DNA from 4 places in the Lactobacillus sp. 3B(2020) genome. Region 2 is predicted to be linked to each of the others. Evidence: predicted binding sites of a transcription regulator. Region 2 holds the regulator's gene; each other region holds the start of a gene.
What was found. Region 2 encodes CtsR, which represses protease genes until heat stress. Its sites were predicted from a motif close to TTGGTCAAAAAAGGTCAAANA; they were not measured.
Positions count from the first base shown of each region.

Region 1: ftsH (ATP-dependent zinc metalloprotease FtsH) is a predicted target of CtsR. The motif match lies at 2,464-2,484, and genes of this name have one in related genera.
Region 3: clpP (ATP-dependent Clp endopeptidase proteolytic subunit ClpP) is a predicted target of CtsR. The motif match lies at 2,144-2,164, and genes of this name have one in related genera.
Region 4: GTO83_RS01800 (ATP-dependent Clp protease ATP-binding subunit) is a predicted target of CtsR. The motif match lies at 2,395-2,415, and genes of this name have one in related genera.

Region 1 covers NZ_CP047410.1:337,517-341,928, forward strand. Annotated here, with positions in the region: gene GTO83_RS01560 (S1 RNA-binding domain-containing protein) at 11-517, shown strand; gene tilS (tRNA lysidine(34) synthetase TilS) at 517-1,893, shown strand; gene hpt (hypoxanthine phosphoribosyltransferase) at 1,886-2,431, shown strand; gene ftsH (ATP-dependent zinc metalloprotease FtsH) at 2,539-4,412, shown strand, end outside.
Region 2 covers NZ_CP047410.1:1,762,029-1,766,440, reverse strand. Annotated here, with positions in the region: gene adhP (alcohol dehydrogenase AdhP) at 1-714, shown strand, start outside; gene GTO83_RS08860 (MarR family transcriptional regulator) at 1,028-1,501, opposite strand; gene GTO83_RS08855 (FMN-dependent NADH-azoreductase) at 1,503-2,132, opposite strand; gene GTO83_RS08850 (CtsR family transcriptional regulator) at 2,324-2,788, shown strand; gene GTO83_RS08845 (ATP-dependent Clp protease ATP-binding subunit) at 2,803-4,412, shown strand, end outside.
Region 3 covers NZ_CP047410.1:454,826-459,237, reverse strand. Annotated here, with positions in the region: gene scrK (fructokinase ScrK) at 1-422, opposite strand, end outside; gene GTO83_RS02160 (glucose-6-phosphate isomerase) at 520-1,878, opposite strand; gene clpP (ATP-dependent Clp endopeptidase proteolytic subunit ClpP) at 2,231-2,821, shown strand; gene GTO83_RS02150 (IS1182 family transposase) at 2,969-4,412, shown strand, end outside.
Region 4 covers NZ_CP047410.1:388,237-392,648, reverse strand. Annotated here, with positions in the region: gene ptsP (phosphoenolpyruvate--protein phosphotransferase) at 1-1,607, opposite strand, end outside; gene GTO83_RS01810 (phosphocarrier protein HPr) at 1,609-1,875, opposite strand; gene GTO83_RS01805 (hypothetical protein) at 2,027-2,209, opposite strand; gene GTO83_RS01800 (ATP-dependent Clp protease ATP-binding subunit) at 2,439-4,412, shown strand, end outside.

The DNA of each region.
Region 1 (4,412 bases), 730 kb from region 2:
TTTACTGTTCATGGCAGTTGAAGAAGGCGCTAAGGTTTCTGGAAAGATTTCAGGAATTACTAACTTTGGAGCGTTTGTAGATTTAGATGATAATCAAACGGGATTAGTGCATATCAGTCAGATTTCAAACTCATTTGTTAAGGATATCCATGATGTCTTGGCAGTTGGGGATGAAGTTACCGCAAAAGTTGTTAAGGTTGCCCCAGATGGAAAAATTGCCCTTTCGATGAAGGCGGTTGAAGAACGGCCAGCTCGTTCAAGGCATGGCGAACAGGAAGGTCGGCATAATTACCATGAAGGCAGTCGGGGACATGAACGGCATGAACATTTTCGCCGGGAAACTACAAATTCCCAGCCACGTTCACAAGCGGGTTTTAAGCCTCACGCAAGCCACCATCAAAATGATGACTTTAACAGTATGTTAGCTTCTTTTATGAAGGAAAGTGAATCCCGGCTTTCCATTTTGAAGCGGCAAACCGATGGTAAACGGGGTGGCCGTGGTGGTCGGCGAAGCTAATGGTAACGAATTTAGAAATGGTAATTAAGCGGCACCTTGAAGGGAGTCGCTTTTTTGCTACCCCAACTCCAATCATTGTGGCAACTTCAACCGGGGTTGATTCGATGGTGCTATTAACCTTAGTCCAAAATTTGGTGCCGAAGGAACGTTTGATTGTCGCCCATGTTAACCACCACTTGCGATCCCAAAGTCAAATTGAAGAGCGCTATCTCCGCCAATATTGCCAAGCACACCAGCTAACCTTACGAGTGATGCAGTGGCAAGATCATCCTAAAAATGGTCTTGAAGCGGCAGCTCGTCAGGCGCGGTATCAATTTTTTGCTACGATTATGTCTGAAACCAAGGCTAAAATTTTATTAACTGCCCATCATGCAAATGATCAAGCCGAAACAGTTTTGATGAAACTAGTTCGCGGTGGTGATCCCCACCAATTAGCTGGCCTCCGTCCTCAACGGCCCTTCGCAGGTGGTGAACTGATCCGTCCTTTGTTGACCATCCCCAAAGTGATCTTAATTGACTATGCTAAAACTCACGGGGTTAAGTGGTATGAAGATGAGACGAATCAGGATTTATCAATTACTCGTAATCGGTATCGCCATCAATATCTACCAGAGCTTGCCACCGAAAATCCCCAAATTATTTCGGATCTTGGTCAGACTGCGGCTCAATTGCAAGACTGGTTAACTTTTGCGCAAACCCAGCTACAAACTCAATTACAGTCATTAGTTAGTGAAAAGGGGCTTGATTTGCGCTTATGGTGGCAATCTTCGGCGGCTACCCAGCGGTTGTTATTGCAAACATGGCTCCATCAAAACGGAATCGTAAATTATAAGTGGACGGCCTTGGTACAACTTCAACGTCGGCTCCAACCGGGAGAATTACCGAACCAAACTTTCGCTTTACCAGGAAAATGGCGATTAATTCGGAACTACCATTTGCTTTATTTGGAAAATTTGGATAAATTGAATCAAAAGCCGAATGATTCGGGGCAAAATATGGTAAAATTTGCTCATTGGCAAACTGTAAATTCAAGCCGAGCAATTTTAATTAGTGCCAATCGGCAAACGGATTTACCACTCAACCACTTAGTGGCAACGGTCTGGCTTCGTCCAAGCGACTTACCGTTGATGATCCGCCCGGCCAAACTCACAGATCGTCTCCGGTTGAAAAATGGGGGATTTCAGACGGTACGGCGAATTTTTATTAATCAAAAAGTTCCCGTTGATCAACGGCAAAAAGCTAAAGTTTTAGTTGATCAGTCTGGGCGGGTTTGGTGGTTAATTGGTTATAAAACTGCTTGGTGGGATTGGCCAAAACAAACTAACGGATGGCAACAGTTACGATTCTTTCAAAGAAAGGTAGAAAATCATGAATAACGATATTGAGCGTGTCTTGTATAGTGAAAGCCAAATTCAAAGCCGGATTGCTGAAATGGCAAAGCAAATTGAAAATGACTATGCTGACAAGCGACCAGTGGTAATTTCAGTTTTAACCGGAGCAATTTTATTTACGGTTGACTTACTGGAAAAGTTGGATGTTTATACCACTTTAGATTTTATCGATGTTTCAAGTTATTTTGGGGGAACCGAATCATCTGGTCGAGTTGAATTAGTCCGCGATCTAAAGTCGGATGTTAAGGGAAAAGATATTTTAATTTGTGAAGATATCATTGATTCCGGGCGGACGCTTCAATTCTTAGTTGATTTATTAAAAAAACGGGGTGCTAAGTCAATTAAGGTTGCCACCATGCTTGATAAACCAGACGGGCGTGATGAAGCCGTAACAGTTAAAGCTGATTATGCCGGCTTTACTGTGCCAAACGAATTTTTAGTTGGATATGGACTTGATTACGATGGCTTTTACCGGAACTTACCGTATGTTGGGATTTTGAAGCCAGCTGTTTACAGCAAGTAATTTTACAAGACTGACATTTGTTGTTTAAATTAATGGTCAATGTTAGTCAAGTGTGGTATATTAAGGCCATTATGAATGGCAGATAGCCGTTGGATGAGGAGGTTGTTATGAACAACAATCGGAAAAACAACGGGTTCACTCATAACGTCCTTTTTTACTCAGTAATTTTCCTTTGTATTATGGGGATTGCGTACTACTTTTTCGGGGGTCGCACGCATTCTGGTCAAACAAAGGAAGTCTCCCAAAGTGAGTTCATTACTGAATTAAAGGATAATAAGGTCAAGGACTTTACGGTGCAACCAAACGGGGGCGTTTACAAGATTACTGGGACCTATCGAAAAGCTCAATCGGTAAGTAGCAGTGATAAGGGTGGTTTCTCCTTTGCTAGTCAAGCAAGCGGGACCACTAAGAACTTCCAAAGTTCGGTGCTTCAAAGTGAAGTTACGATGGGCCAACTCCAAAAATATGCTGATCATGATAAGGTAAAGGTCACGACAAAACCAGAGGAAAGTAATGGCTTTTGGGCTAACCTCTTGACGATGATCTTGCCATTGGTAATCATGATTTTCTTCTTCTACATGATGATGGGTCAAGCCGGCCAAGGTGGCGGTGGACGTGGGGTGATGAGCTTTGGTAAATCCAAGGCCAAGCCTGCCGATGCCAAGGAAAACAAGGTTCGCTTCTCTGACGTTGCTGGGGAAGAAGAAGAAAAACAGGAATTGGTCGAAGTCGTTGAGTTCTTGAAGAACCCAAAGAAATTTATGAAGTTAGGCGCAAAGATTCCATCTGGGGTATTGCTTGAAGGCCCTCCCGGAACTGGGAAGACCTTGCTTGCTCGGGCCGTTGCCGGGGAAGCTGGGGTTCCATTCTTCTCCATTTCTGGTTCTGACTTCGTTGAAATGTTTGTTGGGGTCGGGGCTAGCCGGGTTCGGGACCTCTTTGAACAAGCCAAGAAGGCTGCTCCAGCGATCATCTTTATCGATGAAATCGATGCCGTTGGTCGGCGGCGTGGTAATGGTATGGGGGGCGGTCATGATGAACGTGAACAAACCTTAAACCAACTTTTGGTCGAAATGGATGGGTTCCAAGGTGATGAAGGGGTCATTGTAATGGCTGCTACTAACCGGGCAGATGTCTTAGACCCAGCCTTACTACGGCCAGGACGGTTTGATCGGAAGATTCTTGTCGGTCGGCCTGATGTGCGAGGCCGGGAAGCTATTCTTCGGGTTCATGCCAAGAATAAACCATTAGCTAGCGATGTTGACTTAAAGGAAATCGCTAAGCAAACGCCTGGTTTCGTTGGGGCTGATCTTGCTAACCTCTTAAACGAAGCGGCCTTGCTGGCTGCTCGGCGGAATAAGACTGAAATTGACGCCGCTGACGTTGATGAAGCCGAAGATCGGGTAATTGCTGGTCCAGCTAAGCGGGATCGGGTTATTTCAAAGCAAGAACGGCGGACAGTGGCCTACCACGAGGCTGGTCATACGATCGTTGGGCTGGTACTTAACGATGCCCGGGTTGTTCACAAGGTTACGATTGTTCCCCGGGGCCGGGCCGGCGGTTACGCAATTATGTTGCCAAAAGAGGATCAAATGCTGATGTCAAAGAAGAATGCCCAAGAACAAATTGCTGGTTTGATGGGTGGTCGGGCTGCCGAAGAATTAATCTTCAAGTCCCAATCTTCTGGGGCCTCAAACGACTTTGAACAAGCAACTCAGATTGCGCGGGCCATGGTTACCCAGTATGGGATGTCTGAAAAGATTGGACCGGTTGAATTACAATCTTCCGGGGCGGTCTTTACTGGCCAAGAATTTGGTCAATCACCATATTCTGAACGGACAGCGGCTTTAATCGATGAAGAAGTTCGCCGGATCTTGAATGAAGGGCATGAAGAAGCCTTGCACATTATTGAGACTCACCGGGAACAACACCGGATCATTGCAGAAGCCCTACTTGAGTACGAAACCTTGGATGAAAAGCA
Region 2 (4,412 bases):
GAAACGCTTTGTCGCGACGTTTTGAACGCTGGTTACACCGCCGATGGGGCAATGGCCGAACAATGTATTGTTCCGGCTGATTACGCAGTTAAGGTTCCCGAAGGGCTTGATCCAGTTGAAGCTACTTCCTTAACTTGTGCTGGGGTTACAATGTACAAAGCTTTGAAGGTTGCTGATATCAAGCCTGGTCAATGGGTATCCATCGTTGGTGCTGGTGGTTTAGGTAACCTGGGGATTCAATTTGCCCACAATGTCTTTGGGGCTCATGTTATCGCTGTCGATGGTAATGAAGACAAGCTTCAAGCTGCTAAGGAAAACGGGGCTGAAATCTGCATTAATCGTCATGATGACAATGTCGATGAACAAATTCAAGCAAAGGTTGGCGGTGTTCATGCCGCAGTTGTTACGGCTGTTACTACGGCTGCCTTTGACCAAGCTGTTAACTCCCTTCGTCCAGATGGGAAGTTAGTTGCCGTTGCGCTTCCACAAGGAGACATGAACTTGAACATTGCTAAGACAGTGCTTGACGGAATTATCGTCGCTGGTTCCCTAGTTGGGACGCGGCAAGACTTGGCTGAATGTTTCCAATTTGGTGCTGAAGGCAAGGTTCACCCAATCGTTAAGACGCGGAAGCTTTCTGAAATCAACGATATGATCCAAGAATTGAAGGATAACAAAGTTGTTGGTCGGAACGTTGTTGACTTTGTTCACTAATCTAAACAAATAACGTTAATCAATAATGAAGATAGGGTGGGAAGAAATTCGAGTTTCTTCCCACCCTATTTTTTTATCTCCGAATTGTTGCAACTAAGGTCAAAGCAGTAGCTGAATGCTAGTTACTTCCCTAATGCACCTACTGATTCAACCTTGCATGGGCTCACGAACGCCAAACCAGTTGGCTGGTTCGCTCCAAATCACGGCTTTAGCGAATCAGGGCGAACGAAAGGCCGATGCTAATGAGTCAACCTACGTTCTTTTTATCCCAACCAGGCCATCGACAAGCCTTGTTCCCATTCTTTTATCTTTATTATTGATGATCCACAATTTCTTTTAAGAAACGGGCAATTATTGCTAATTCCGTTGGTTGGTATTCCTTTGCAATTTTTACTTGTAAATCACGATAGAGGTTTTGATGCATCGCTTGGTGTAATTTAGCCAATTGTAACCCGGTCGTTGTTAATTGATAATAGATGCTTTTTTGATTATTTGGATGACGTTGGCTAGTTACGAGATGAAGATTAACAAGGTGCTTGGCTGCTCGGGTCGTCCCACTCCGGCTAACTCCGATCCTTGCAGCCAGTTCAGTACCGTTAAGCTCTTTGGCAGTACTAAGCTGATCAAGAATGTGATAACCTACGATTGCGATTTGGGGAATTAAAGCCGCTTGTTCATCATCTATTGCGTGGGCTAACATCCATGTTTGAGCCTCACTTAGATCGGTTTTCCGTTGATTACGTAAGGTAGCGATTAGAATCGTAATTTCCTGAATTTTCGGGTCCATTTTAAATCCTTTCGGCAATTTTTTCGGCTTGATCAAAACAATAACTTAAGATCTTTTCGCCGTCTGCATTTCCCCAGTCTAACCCTTCAACAAAGATTTGGTGGTAACTATTTTCTTGAATCCCAAATAAACTCATTATCGTTTTAAGGTACATTGATCCTAGATCGAGCTTTGCTTGAGGGATACCAGTGTATTGATCACCACTAGCTTGAATATGAACGACTGACTTATCTTTTAGGAGACCAACTGGACCAGCTGAAGTGTATTTGAAGGTTTTATGGGGGACAGCAATTAGGTCAATGTACTGTTTCAACTCGGCAGGTAGGAAAAGGTTGTACATTGGATTAGTGAAAACATATTTGTCAGCTGCCAAAAACTCGTTTAACCACGCTTGATGTTCTTGAAAATTAATTTCTTCGTCTATCGCTAAGGGCGCATGTTGACGTTGCTTTTCTCGAATAGTCAACGTAGTAGTGTTAAGTGGGGGCACCGGCTTTGTGAAAAGATCTCGAATAATAATTTTATCACTCGGGTGGATTTGCTGATAGTGATTTAAAAAGTGCCGTTGAACTTGAAGGGAATAGCTTTTGGAAACGTGGGGATGCGCTTGAACCACTAATAAAGTTGCCATAATTAATAACCTCACTTTAAATTATTGTTGCTTAGTAACAAAACATGGATGATTGTAATCTGATTATTGTTGCGAGTCAACAATAATTTATCTTTCTTAAAATTTAGTACCAATCCAAGCAAAATCCGGGAAAAGTCAGTAAAATGTGGTATTATTAAGGTCAAGATTAGTCAAGAAGGGAGCTGAAATCAGTGGAAGAACGGAGTATCTCAGACGTGATTGAGGCTTATTTGAAATCCATCTTAGGTAACGATCCGCAAATTGAAATTCGCCGGGCGGAAATTGCGGATCATTTTGATGTTGTTCCCTCACAAATTAATTATGTGATTAAGACGCGGTTTAATCTTCAAAATGGTTACTTAGTTCAAAGTAAGCGTGGCGGTGGCGGATATATTCGAATCGAACGGGTTAACTTGCTTGCCGATGAAGATGTTCTTCAAATGGTGATTGATAATATTGGTGAAGCAATTAGTGAAAAGGATGCTATTAAAATTATTAATACCCTCTATGAAGAAAAATTAATCTCCCATCGTGAAGGGGATTTAATGTTGGTAGCAATTGATAAGGCAACCCTTAAACAGCCGACGCACCAAGCGGAAGATCAGTTGCGGGCGCGGATTTTAGTTGCGCTTTTGACGCGGCTTCGCTATGAATAATAAAGGGGATATCAATGGACGATAACTTTTACACACCAAATGCGCGGGCGGTGCTAGATTTAGCCCGGGAACAGGCAGTTTACTTTAAACATCAAGCAATTGGAACGGAACACCTACTATTAGCCCTTAGCATAGAAAATAGTGGCGTGGCAGCGGAAGTTCTTAACCAATTCAATATTTCGAGTGATGATGTCCGCGCTGAAATTGAGCGGTTTACGGGCTATGGAACTTTGGGTTCATCAAACCTTGATGAATATTTACCGGCTTCACCGAAGTTACGGGTTATTTTGCGATTGGCAACCCAATTAGCACACCAAATGAACGCAAATCGCGTTGGAACTGAGCATTTACTTCTGGCCCTTTTGAGCGATGAAACAATTTTATCATCGCGCATTTTAACCAATTTAGATGTTAATATTCAACAAGCTCGCCGGACCTTGGTTCATAAATTAGGCAAAGCTGCTTCGCAAGCAATGAACCAGCGGGGGTCACGCCGGGCCACTTCAGCCACGCCAACTCTTGATAAGCTGGGGCGTGACTTAACTAATCGGGCTACTGCTGATGACTTAGAAACGGTCGTTGGTCGGGATAAAGAAATTAAGCGGATGATTCAGCTTCTTAGCCGGAAGACGAAAAATAATCCAGTTTTGGTTGGTGAGCCAGGAGTTGGGAAAACCGCAATCGTTGAAGGCTTAGCCCAACGGATTATCAAGAAACAAGTTCCCGATAATTTAATCAATAAACGTTTGGTTGCCTTAGATATGGGGACCCTCGTTGCTGGAACTAAATTCCGGGGTGAGTTTGAAGAACGATTAAAAAAGGTCCTGACAGAAATTTATCAAAGTGGGGATGTGATCCTCTTTGTTGATGAATTACACACGGTAGTTGGTGCTGGGGGAGCAGAAGGTGCCCTTGACGCATCGAATATTTTAAAGCCCGCGCTTGCCCGGGGGGAACTCCAGTTGATTGGGGCAACTACTTTAGATGAGTATCAAAAATACATCGAAAAGGATGCGGCTTTGGAGCGGCGGTTTGCCAAGGTGATGGTTGAAGAACCAACTAAGGAACAAACCGAAGCGATCCTGAAAGGAATCCGGCCGGCGTATGAAGAACACCATCATTTGAAGATTACTGATGATGCTTTAAGGGCAGCTGTTGAACTTTCAACGCGTTATATTGCTGACCGTTTTCTTCCTGATAAGGCAATTGATCTTGTTGATGAAGCTTCTGCGATGGTGCGGATTGATGCTGATCGGCTTGATGATCAGACCCAATCGTTAATCCATGAATTGAGCAACCTTCGCCAAGCAAAAGAAGCAGCAATTGAAGAACAAAACTTTGATCGGGCAGCTAGTTTGCGCCAAGATGAACTGAACTTAAAAGCCGACCTTAATGAACGCTTAGCTAAGCAAAAGGCCAAGTTAAATGCTAAGCAACCAAAAGTAAGTGCAGAAGATATTGCCGTTGTTGTAGCAGATTGGACAGGGGTACCGGTAACCCAACTTAAGCGGAAAGAAGAAGACCGTTTAGTTAATCTTGAAAAGATCCTTCACCAACGGGTAATCGGCCAGGATGAGGCAGTGAGTGCAATTTCTCGGGCGATCCGCCGGTCACGGAGTGGTTT
Region 3 (4,412 bases), 840 kb from region 2:
ACCGCACCAGCACCAACCCCAGTTCCGATCGTGTAGTAAACCAGGGACTGCAACTTTTGGTTAAAGAGGGTTGATAAAACATATTCCCCAAATGCAGAACCATTGACATCAGTGGTCCAGTAAATTGGTAAGTTGAATTCCTTCTTTAATGTTCCAACAAAGTCAACATTTGACCAACCCGGCTTCGGGGTGTTCGTGATGTAACCATACTTTGGTGAATTATGACGGATTTCAATTGGTCCAAAGGAAGCCACCGAAATTGCCTTTAAATCTGGGAACTTCTTAAAGTAATCAATTGTCCTTTGCAAGGTTTCTTCTGGCGTCGTAGTTGGAAAATGAACACTATCCATAATCCGATAATCTTCGTTACCTACCGCACATACAAACTTCGTTCCACCTGCTTCAACACTACCTAATAACATGTCTATCGCTCCTTTTTAATGCATATTGTAACCGCTTAACATAGTCCTTGAAATTTAACCGCCCGGCCGCAACCAGGCGGTTAATCCTCAAACTTAACTATTTATTTTCAGCCATTTCCTTGCGAAGCCGATCGCCGACTTCTTCAAAACCAGGCTTTCCAAGCAAACCAAACATGTTGGTCTTGTAAGCTTCAACTCCTGGTTGGTTGAATGGGTTAATCCCGTTCAAGTAACCAGAAATAGCAATGGCAACTTCAAACCAGTAAATTAAGTAACCTAACGTAAAGGCATCTTCCTTATCAATGTGAACCGTCATTACTGGAACACCACCAGTCGTGTGAGCGGCAACAACGGCTTCATAAGCCTTCGTGTTAACCCAGTCCATGTTCTTACCTTGCAGATATTCAAGACCATCAAGGTTGGAGTCAGCCGTTGGAATTGTCATATCATGGTTTGGCGTATCTAACTTAACAACCGTTTCCATCAGATTCCGCCGACCTTCTTGGATGTATTGACCCAAGGAGTGGAGGTCCGTCGTAAAGTTAGCGCTTGATGGATAAATCCCCTTTTGGTCCTTCCCTTCGGATTCACCAGCTAATTGCTTCCACCATTCTGCAAACATCGTCATGTTTGGTTCGTAGTTTTCCAACAATTCAGTGGTGTAACCCTTCCGGTAAAGGATGTTACGATAAGCAGCGTATTGGTAAGCTTCATTCTTCGTTAAATCAGCATCTGTGTATGTGTCTTCAGCTGCCTTAGCTCCAGCCATCAATTGGTCAATATCTGCTCCAGAAGCCGCGATTGGCAAAAGTCCAACGGCCGTTAAAACAGAGTAACGACCACCAACACCGTCCGGAATAACAAAGGTCTCCCAACCAGCAGCGTCCGCTTCCGTCTTCAAGGCACCCCGCTTCCGGTCAGTTGTAGCGTAAATCCGCTTGTTAGCTTCGGCTTCACCATACTTCTTGATCAATAATTCCTTAAAGATCCGGAAAGCAATTGAAGGTTCCGTTGTCGTTCCGGACTTAGAAATAACGTTAACTGAGAAGTCCCGGTCGCCAATCAACTTGATCAAATCGTAAACGTAAGAACTGGAAAGGGAGTTCCCAGCAAATAGAACCAATGGGGCCTTCCGATCTTCTGCTGTTTCCGCTTGGTAGAAGCTCTTGTGTAAGAAGTCAATGGCCATCCGAGCTCCTAAGTATGAGCCCCCGATCCCGATAACAACTAAAACATCAGAATCAGATTGGATCTTCTTGGCAGCGGCCTTGATCCGGTCAAATTCTTCCTTATCATAATCCGTTGGTAAGTGCAACCAGTCACGGAAGTCAGCACCGGCACCCGTGCCTTGACGAAGTTGCTCGTCAGCAGCGTTTACCATGGCTTGCATTTCACCTAATTCGTTGGGTTGGACGAATTTCTTTAACGCAGAACTGTCAAATGATACGTGAGCCATTAATAAAACCTCTTTCTTCTACAAAATCATTTTTAACTATCTAGTAAAGATGATAGGCGTTTGTGAACTCGTTTTCAACAGTCAAATCCAAGCATCCTACCGAATAGTCTCGGCAAACCACTTCTTTGAAAATAATTGTAAGCGGTTTCCTTCATCAACGACTATAATATATCCCACTTTCCGCTTTATGTCAACCGGTTGAAATAGTAAATTTTGAAAGTTTATCAAAATTGGATTTTTCGCTAAAAAGAAAAAGTGAATAAATTATTTGACCTTTTTTGACCTATAGAGTAAACTGTTCATATCAGTTAGCAAAGCTTGCTAACTACTGCTAATTAAGGAGGCACATGGTATGAACTTAGTACCGACTGTCATTGAACAATCCTCACGTGGGGAACGTGCTTATGACATTTACTCACGGCTTCTTAAGGATCGGATCATTATGGTCTCTGGTCCAATTGAAGACAACATGGCAAACTCAATTGTTGCGCAATTACTATTCTTAGACGCGCAAGACTCAACCAAAGATATTTACATGTACATTAATTCTCCTGGTGGTGTAGTTACCTCTGGGATGGCAATTTACGACACGATGAACTTCATCAAGTCTGATGTTCAAACGATCGTGATCGGGATGGCCGCCTCAATGGCTAGTGTCCTCGTATCATCTGGAGCGAAGGGTAAGCGGTTTGGTTTACCACACTCAACAGTGATGATTCACCAACCTTCTGGTGGTGCTCAAGGACAACAAACTGAAATCCAAATTGCCGCTGAAGAAATCTTGAAGACCCGGAAGATGATTAACGAAATTTTGGCTAAGAATTCTGGTCAAAGTTTTGAAAAGGTTCAACAAGATACTGAACGTGACAATTACATGACCGCTCAAGAAGCCGTTGATTACGGTTTGCTTGACGGTATCATGGACAACAGTCAACTCAAGTAGAATGAGGCTGGGAAAAAACTCCTAGTCCAAAGTAAAAACCGGATGATGAATTTCTTAAACAATTCATCATCCGGTTTTTATGTACACAGGAAGTTGCTCCTGATATGATGTAATTATCACGAAAACAAACAAAAAGGAGCGATTTCCATGTATCAAAATTATACCATAGGGCAAACCGAATTCGTACTAAACTATAACTATGATTTACCAAAGAACCATATTGCGCGACTAATTAGTGCATTTGTCGACTCAATTCCACAGGAGGTTCTATTGGAAGAGTCGGTGGCGGCTACTGGCCGCCCTGCATCGCATCCAGCAATTATGCTTAAGATCCTCTTGTTTGCCTACTCGCGTCAAACCTATTCTGGAAGAAAGATTGAAATGATGTTGGATGAGAGTCTACCAATGCGTTGGTTAGCCCATGACTATACTTATAGTTACCACACCATCAATAACTTTCGGAGCAGTCAGCACGCTAGTAATCTGATCAAGCGTGCTTTTGTCTACTTTACCATGGCTTTAACAGATCACGGCCTAATTCAAAATGATGCAGTTTTTATTGATGGAACCAAGGTCGAAGCTGATGCCAATAAATATTCATTTACTTGGCGTCGTGCAGTGGAAAAGTACCACGCTAAGTTAAGGGAAAAGACAAGTAAGATTTATGAGGAATTAGTGGAAAAACGAGTGGTGCAAGAAATGGCGCCAGAGCTGGTCACTTCTGCCGAAGGCATGAAAACAATGGAACAAGAACTCGGAGAGCAAATCACTAAATTAGATGAAGAGATTGAGCAAGAACCCAAAATCATCAAAGGTGGTTCAGTTAGGAAACGGCGTCGTCGTTTCCTAAAAAAACTTCGCCACCAGCTAAGCAACGACTTAATTCCTCGTGCCCAAAAGTATGAACATGCCGAAGATATCTTCCAAGGTCGCAATAGCTACTCCAAGACTGATCATGATGCGACTTTTATGTGTATGAAAGAAGATCCGATGATGAATCGGGAATTGAAACCTGGCTATAACTTACAAATTGCCACTCATAAGCAATTTGTTCTTGATTACGGATTATTTTCAAACCCAACTGATACAAGGACTTTAGTGCCATTTCTTAAGCAATTTCATGCCTTAGGCTTCTTTAAACATATCGTCGCTGATGCAGGTTATGGTAGTGAATACAATTACACAACGATTCTTGATCAGTTTGAAAAGCAACCTATTATTCCCTATACAACTTATCAAAAGGAACAGAAGCGCAAGTTTAAAAACGACCCAACTAACTCACAAAATTGGCAGTATAACGCCGAAGATGATTACTATATTGATCATTTAGGGGTTCGTTTTAGCTTTTATCGGTATAGTGAGCAAATCGATAAATATGGTTTCAAACGTGATTTTAAAATCTATCGGGCAGATAAGCACCAGCCGTCAGCGCAATTGGATAAATTAACGAAAACACCAGGTGGTCGGCAACGTTATATGAAGGTTAACCCGACCTGGAATTATTACAAAGCAAAAGTGAAAGCGACCCTCTCAAGTGACGAAGGTAAGGCGATTTATCGTCGACGGAAGTTCGACGTTGAGCCAGTCTTTG
Region 4 (4,412 bases), 780 kb from region 2:
ACTGATAAATTCTGTAAGCGTTGCTTTAAGGGTAAGATTGCTGGGAGGGGGAGTGAGAATTCATCAATCCCCATTGCTAAAACCAATGGTTGAGCTAACTTTAAGGTTGCCATTTCCCCACATAAGCTAATCCATTTTCCTTCTGCATGCGCAGCCTGAATTACTTGTTTAATGGCCCGTAAAACAGCGGGATTCAGCGCAACATAGTGCTGGTTACTACTATCGGTTCGATCTTCTGCAAAGAGGTATTGGACCAGATCATTTGAGCCGATGCTAAAGAAGTCCGCATACTTAGCAAATTGATCTGCCATCAAGACCGCGGCTGGCGTTTCAATCATCATTCCAACCTCAACATTATTAGCTACTGCATGGCCCTGTTCTTCTAGAAGGCGGCGTTCTTGATCCAAAATTGCTAATGCCCGTTGAAATTCATCAATCGTGGTCACGAAAGGAAACATGATCCCTAAATGACCATAGACCGAAGCTCGCAAAAGTGCCCGTAATTGGGTCCGTAAAATTGGTTCTTGTTTTAAAAGCCAACGTAACCCCCGCTGAGAAAATAGCTTTACATTCCTTTCTTGGCCAAATCTTGGTTGCTTATCTGCCCCCAAATCTTGAACCCGAATCACTACTCGATCATGTGGCATAGCTAATAGGGCCGCTTTATAATTAGCAACTTGTTCATCTTCTGTGACGCGATGATCAACATTTAAAAAGAGAAATTCACTCCGGTACAAGCCGATTCCTTCGGCACCACTTTTAACCAATTGATTCAATTCATCCGGCAAGGCAATGTTGGCTGCGACATGAACCCGATTATCATCAGCGGTCACGGTTGCTAGATCCCGGTAAGCACCAAGACTTTGCTGTTGCTGTTGATACTGAGCAGCTAACTGTTGATAATGATCGATTTCCTGGGGGGTTGGCTGAAAAATCACCTTTCCATGTTCACCATCAATAATTGCCACCATATCCTCTTGGGCAATCTGAGTTGCCGTTTTAGTTCCTACGACTGCTGGAATTCCCAGTTCAGCTGTCAAAAGGGCTGAGTGGGCCGTCGCTCCCCCATTATCGGTAATTAACCCCGCGACCAATTGCGGATTAAAACTAGCAACTAAGCTGGGACTAACTTCATGGGATACAACAATCGCCCGATGATCTAGTTGTTCATTTTTTTGTGGTTGAAGATGCGTGATTAAACGTTGTGCCACGTCTTGATACGCTATTGCTAGGCGATGGCCTGTGCGCGTAGTTTGATCAATTTTTGCTAAGGTAGTGGCTAACCCATTTTCAATGGCACTAATCGCAGTTATTTTTTGACTCACAATTAACCGGCCAATTAATGCTGGAAATTCCCAATCTCTAAGAATTACTAATTGCTGTTCTAAAGGCTCTTTAATCTGTTTTCCATAATTACGAGTTGCTTGTTGGATAATCTGCTCGAGCTCAGCTGCCGTAATACGAAAAGAATCATGAAGCCGTTCGACCTCATGATTCACATCGGTTGTTTTTTGATCTTTAACCGGCGGCTTGCCGTAACTCAACAGATGAACTGGCGCAATGACAATTCCACCACTCGCTGCAATTCCGTTGAGTAATTTTGCCATTTTAGCCAGCCAAGCCTTCCTTTGCCATCGTGTCGGCGATTGCTGCAATGGCATCCTTTTCGTCGTCACCATCAGCAGAAATCGTAACATCAGCGTTTTGACCAACTCCAAGGGACATAACTCCCATAATGGACTTTAAGTTAACGCTCTTGCCGTTGTAAGTCAACGTAATGTCAGAAGCAAACTTGGAAGCAGTTTGAACCAAGATCGTAGCTGGGCGGGCGTGAATACCTGTTTCAGCAGTGATGTTAAAATCGCGTTTTTCCATTGTATCATTCTCCTTAGCACATAAAGAATAGTAGGTATTAAAAATACTTACTTTATAAGTCCCATTGTAGCAATTGTAAGCGTTAAATACAAGAATCTTCCGTCGGTTTTAATGTTAAAAACGATGAAAGCTCCTCATTTCTTCTCAAACTTTACTTTTTAACGCGATGGTAATGAATTTCACCGTCCCGATGAGCATCCCCGGTAATTTGGGTCTTAAATTGATATGTCCGGTAAGCCGTTTGAAAATCCAGAAAATCATCTGGGGTGACGATTAATTCATCAATTTCCCCTTTTCGCAATTGCTCTAACTTAGCTAAATAATCTGCTGCCATTAATTAGCCAACCCCCTTTTTAAATATTTTACCATCCAATGACTAAGAAACATTACCAAATTAAACTGATTTATTTCTCTCATTCTATATAACCTTTTAAAGCAATCTTTTTTATTTCTTTGTTTTCACTTAAAACCAGGTAGATAACTTGCTTTAAGTGAAAAAGTAAGTATAATTAAAGCTAATTAGTCAAGAAAGGTCAAATGACCAGGCAAGGGGGAATTAAACCATGCTATGTCAAATCTGTCATAAAAATCCAGCAACCATTCATCTACAAATGATGATGAATGGCCAAAAGATGCAGATTGACCTCTGTCAAAATTGTTATCAAAAATTACAAAACCAACAAATGCAAATGTTAAATGGGGGAAACGATATGAACAATGCTTTTGGATTTGGTAACCTCGATGATTTTATGAATGCCTTAAATAATATGCAAAGCCAAGCTGCTAATGGTGGTGGCCAAGCACAAGGCCAACGCCAAGGTGGCAATGGCCAACGGGGAAAGGGCGTTTTAGGCCAATACGGAATTAATATGACCGACCTTGCCCGCCAAGGAAAGATCGACCCAGTAATCGGTCGGGATAAGGAAATCCATCGGGTAATTGAAATTTTGAACCGGCGGACGAAGAACAATCCCGTTCTAATTGGTGAAGCTGGGGTTGGGAAAACCTCTGTGGTTGAAGGCTTAGCAACCGCAATTGTTTCTGGTGAAGTTCCGGAGAAGTTAGCTAACAAGGAAATTATCCGGTTAGATGTAGTTTCACTTGTTCAAGGAACTGGGATCCGGGGCCAATTTGAAAAGCGGATGCAACAATTAATTGAAGAAGTTTCCAAGAACCACAATATTATCCTCTTCATCGATGAAATCCACGAAATTATGGGAGCCGGAAACGCTGAAGGTGGGATGGATGCTGGAAACGTCTTAAAACCAGCCTTAGCTCGGGGGGAATTCCAATTAATCGGTGCTACAACCCTGAATGAATACCGGAAGATCGAAAAGGATGGTGCTTTGGCTCGCCGGTTCCAACCAGTTGAAGTCGCTGAACCAAGTGTCGACGAGACCATCAAGATTTTGGATGGGATCAAGAGTCGGTACCAAGATTACCACCATGTTAAATATACTGATGATGCGATTATGGCGGCTGCAAAGTTATCTGACCGTTACATCCAAGATCGGTACTTACCTGATAAGGCAATCGACTTGCTTGATGAAGCCGGTTCGCGGAAGAACTTAACCTTAAAAAACGTTGATCCAAACGCGATTGAAAATCAAATTCACACTGCTGAAGCTCATAAACAACAAGCGGTTGAAAGCCAAGACTACGAAAAGGCTGCCTTCTACCGTGATCAAGTCGAAAAGTTAACCAAAGCCAAAAAAGAAGCCGAAGAAAATAAAGTCACGGACGAAGCCATCGTTGATGTTAAAGATATGGAAAAAATCGTCGAAGAAAAGACCAATATTCCGGTTGGTGACCTGCAAAAGCAAGAACAAAATCAATTAAAGGACCTTGATAAGGAACTTGAAAAACACGTCATTGGTCAAAACGAAGCGGTAGATAAAATTGCCCGGGCAATTCGCCGGAACCGCATTGGTTTAAACAAGTCTGGTCGGCCGATTGGTTCCTTCCTCTTTGTTGGACCAACTGGGGTTGGAAAGACTGAAACAGCTAAGCAATTAGCTAAGCAACTCTTTGGTTCTAAAGACGCGATGATCCGATTCGACATGTCTGAATACATGGATAAAACATCGACTTCGAAATTAATTGGAGCGGCTCCAGGCTACGTTGGTTACGAAGAGGCTGGTCAACTAACGGAACAAGTTCGTCGGCACCCATACAGCTTAATTCTCTTGGACGAAGTTGAAAAGGCCCACCCAGACGTCATGCACATGTTCTTACAAATCCTTGATGATGGTCGGTTAACCGACTCTCAAGGACGGACGGTTTCCTTTAAGGATACCATCATCATTATGACCTCTAACGCTGGCTCTGGCGATGCGGTCGCTAGCGTTGGTTTCGGTGCTGAAACTAACGGCAACGTTAACTCCGTCATGGATAAGTTAACTAATTACTTTAAGCCAGAATTCTTAAATCGGTTTGACGATATTGTTGAATTTAACGCCCTTACCAAGGACGATTTGATGAAGATCGTTGACTTGATGATTGATGATGTTAACCAAATGTTGGCTGACCGGGAACTT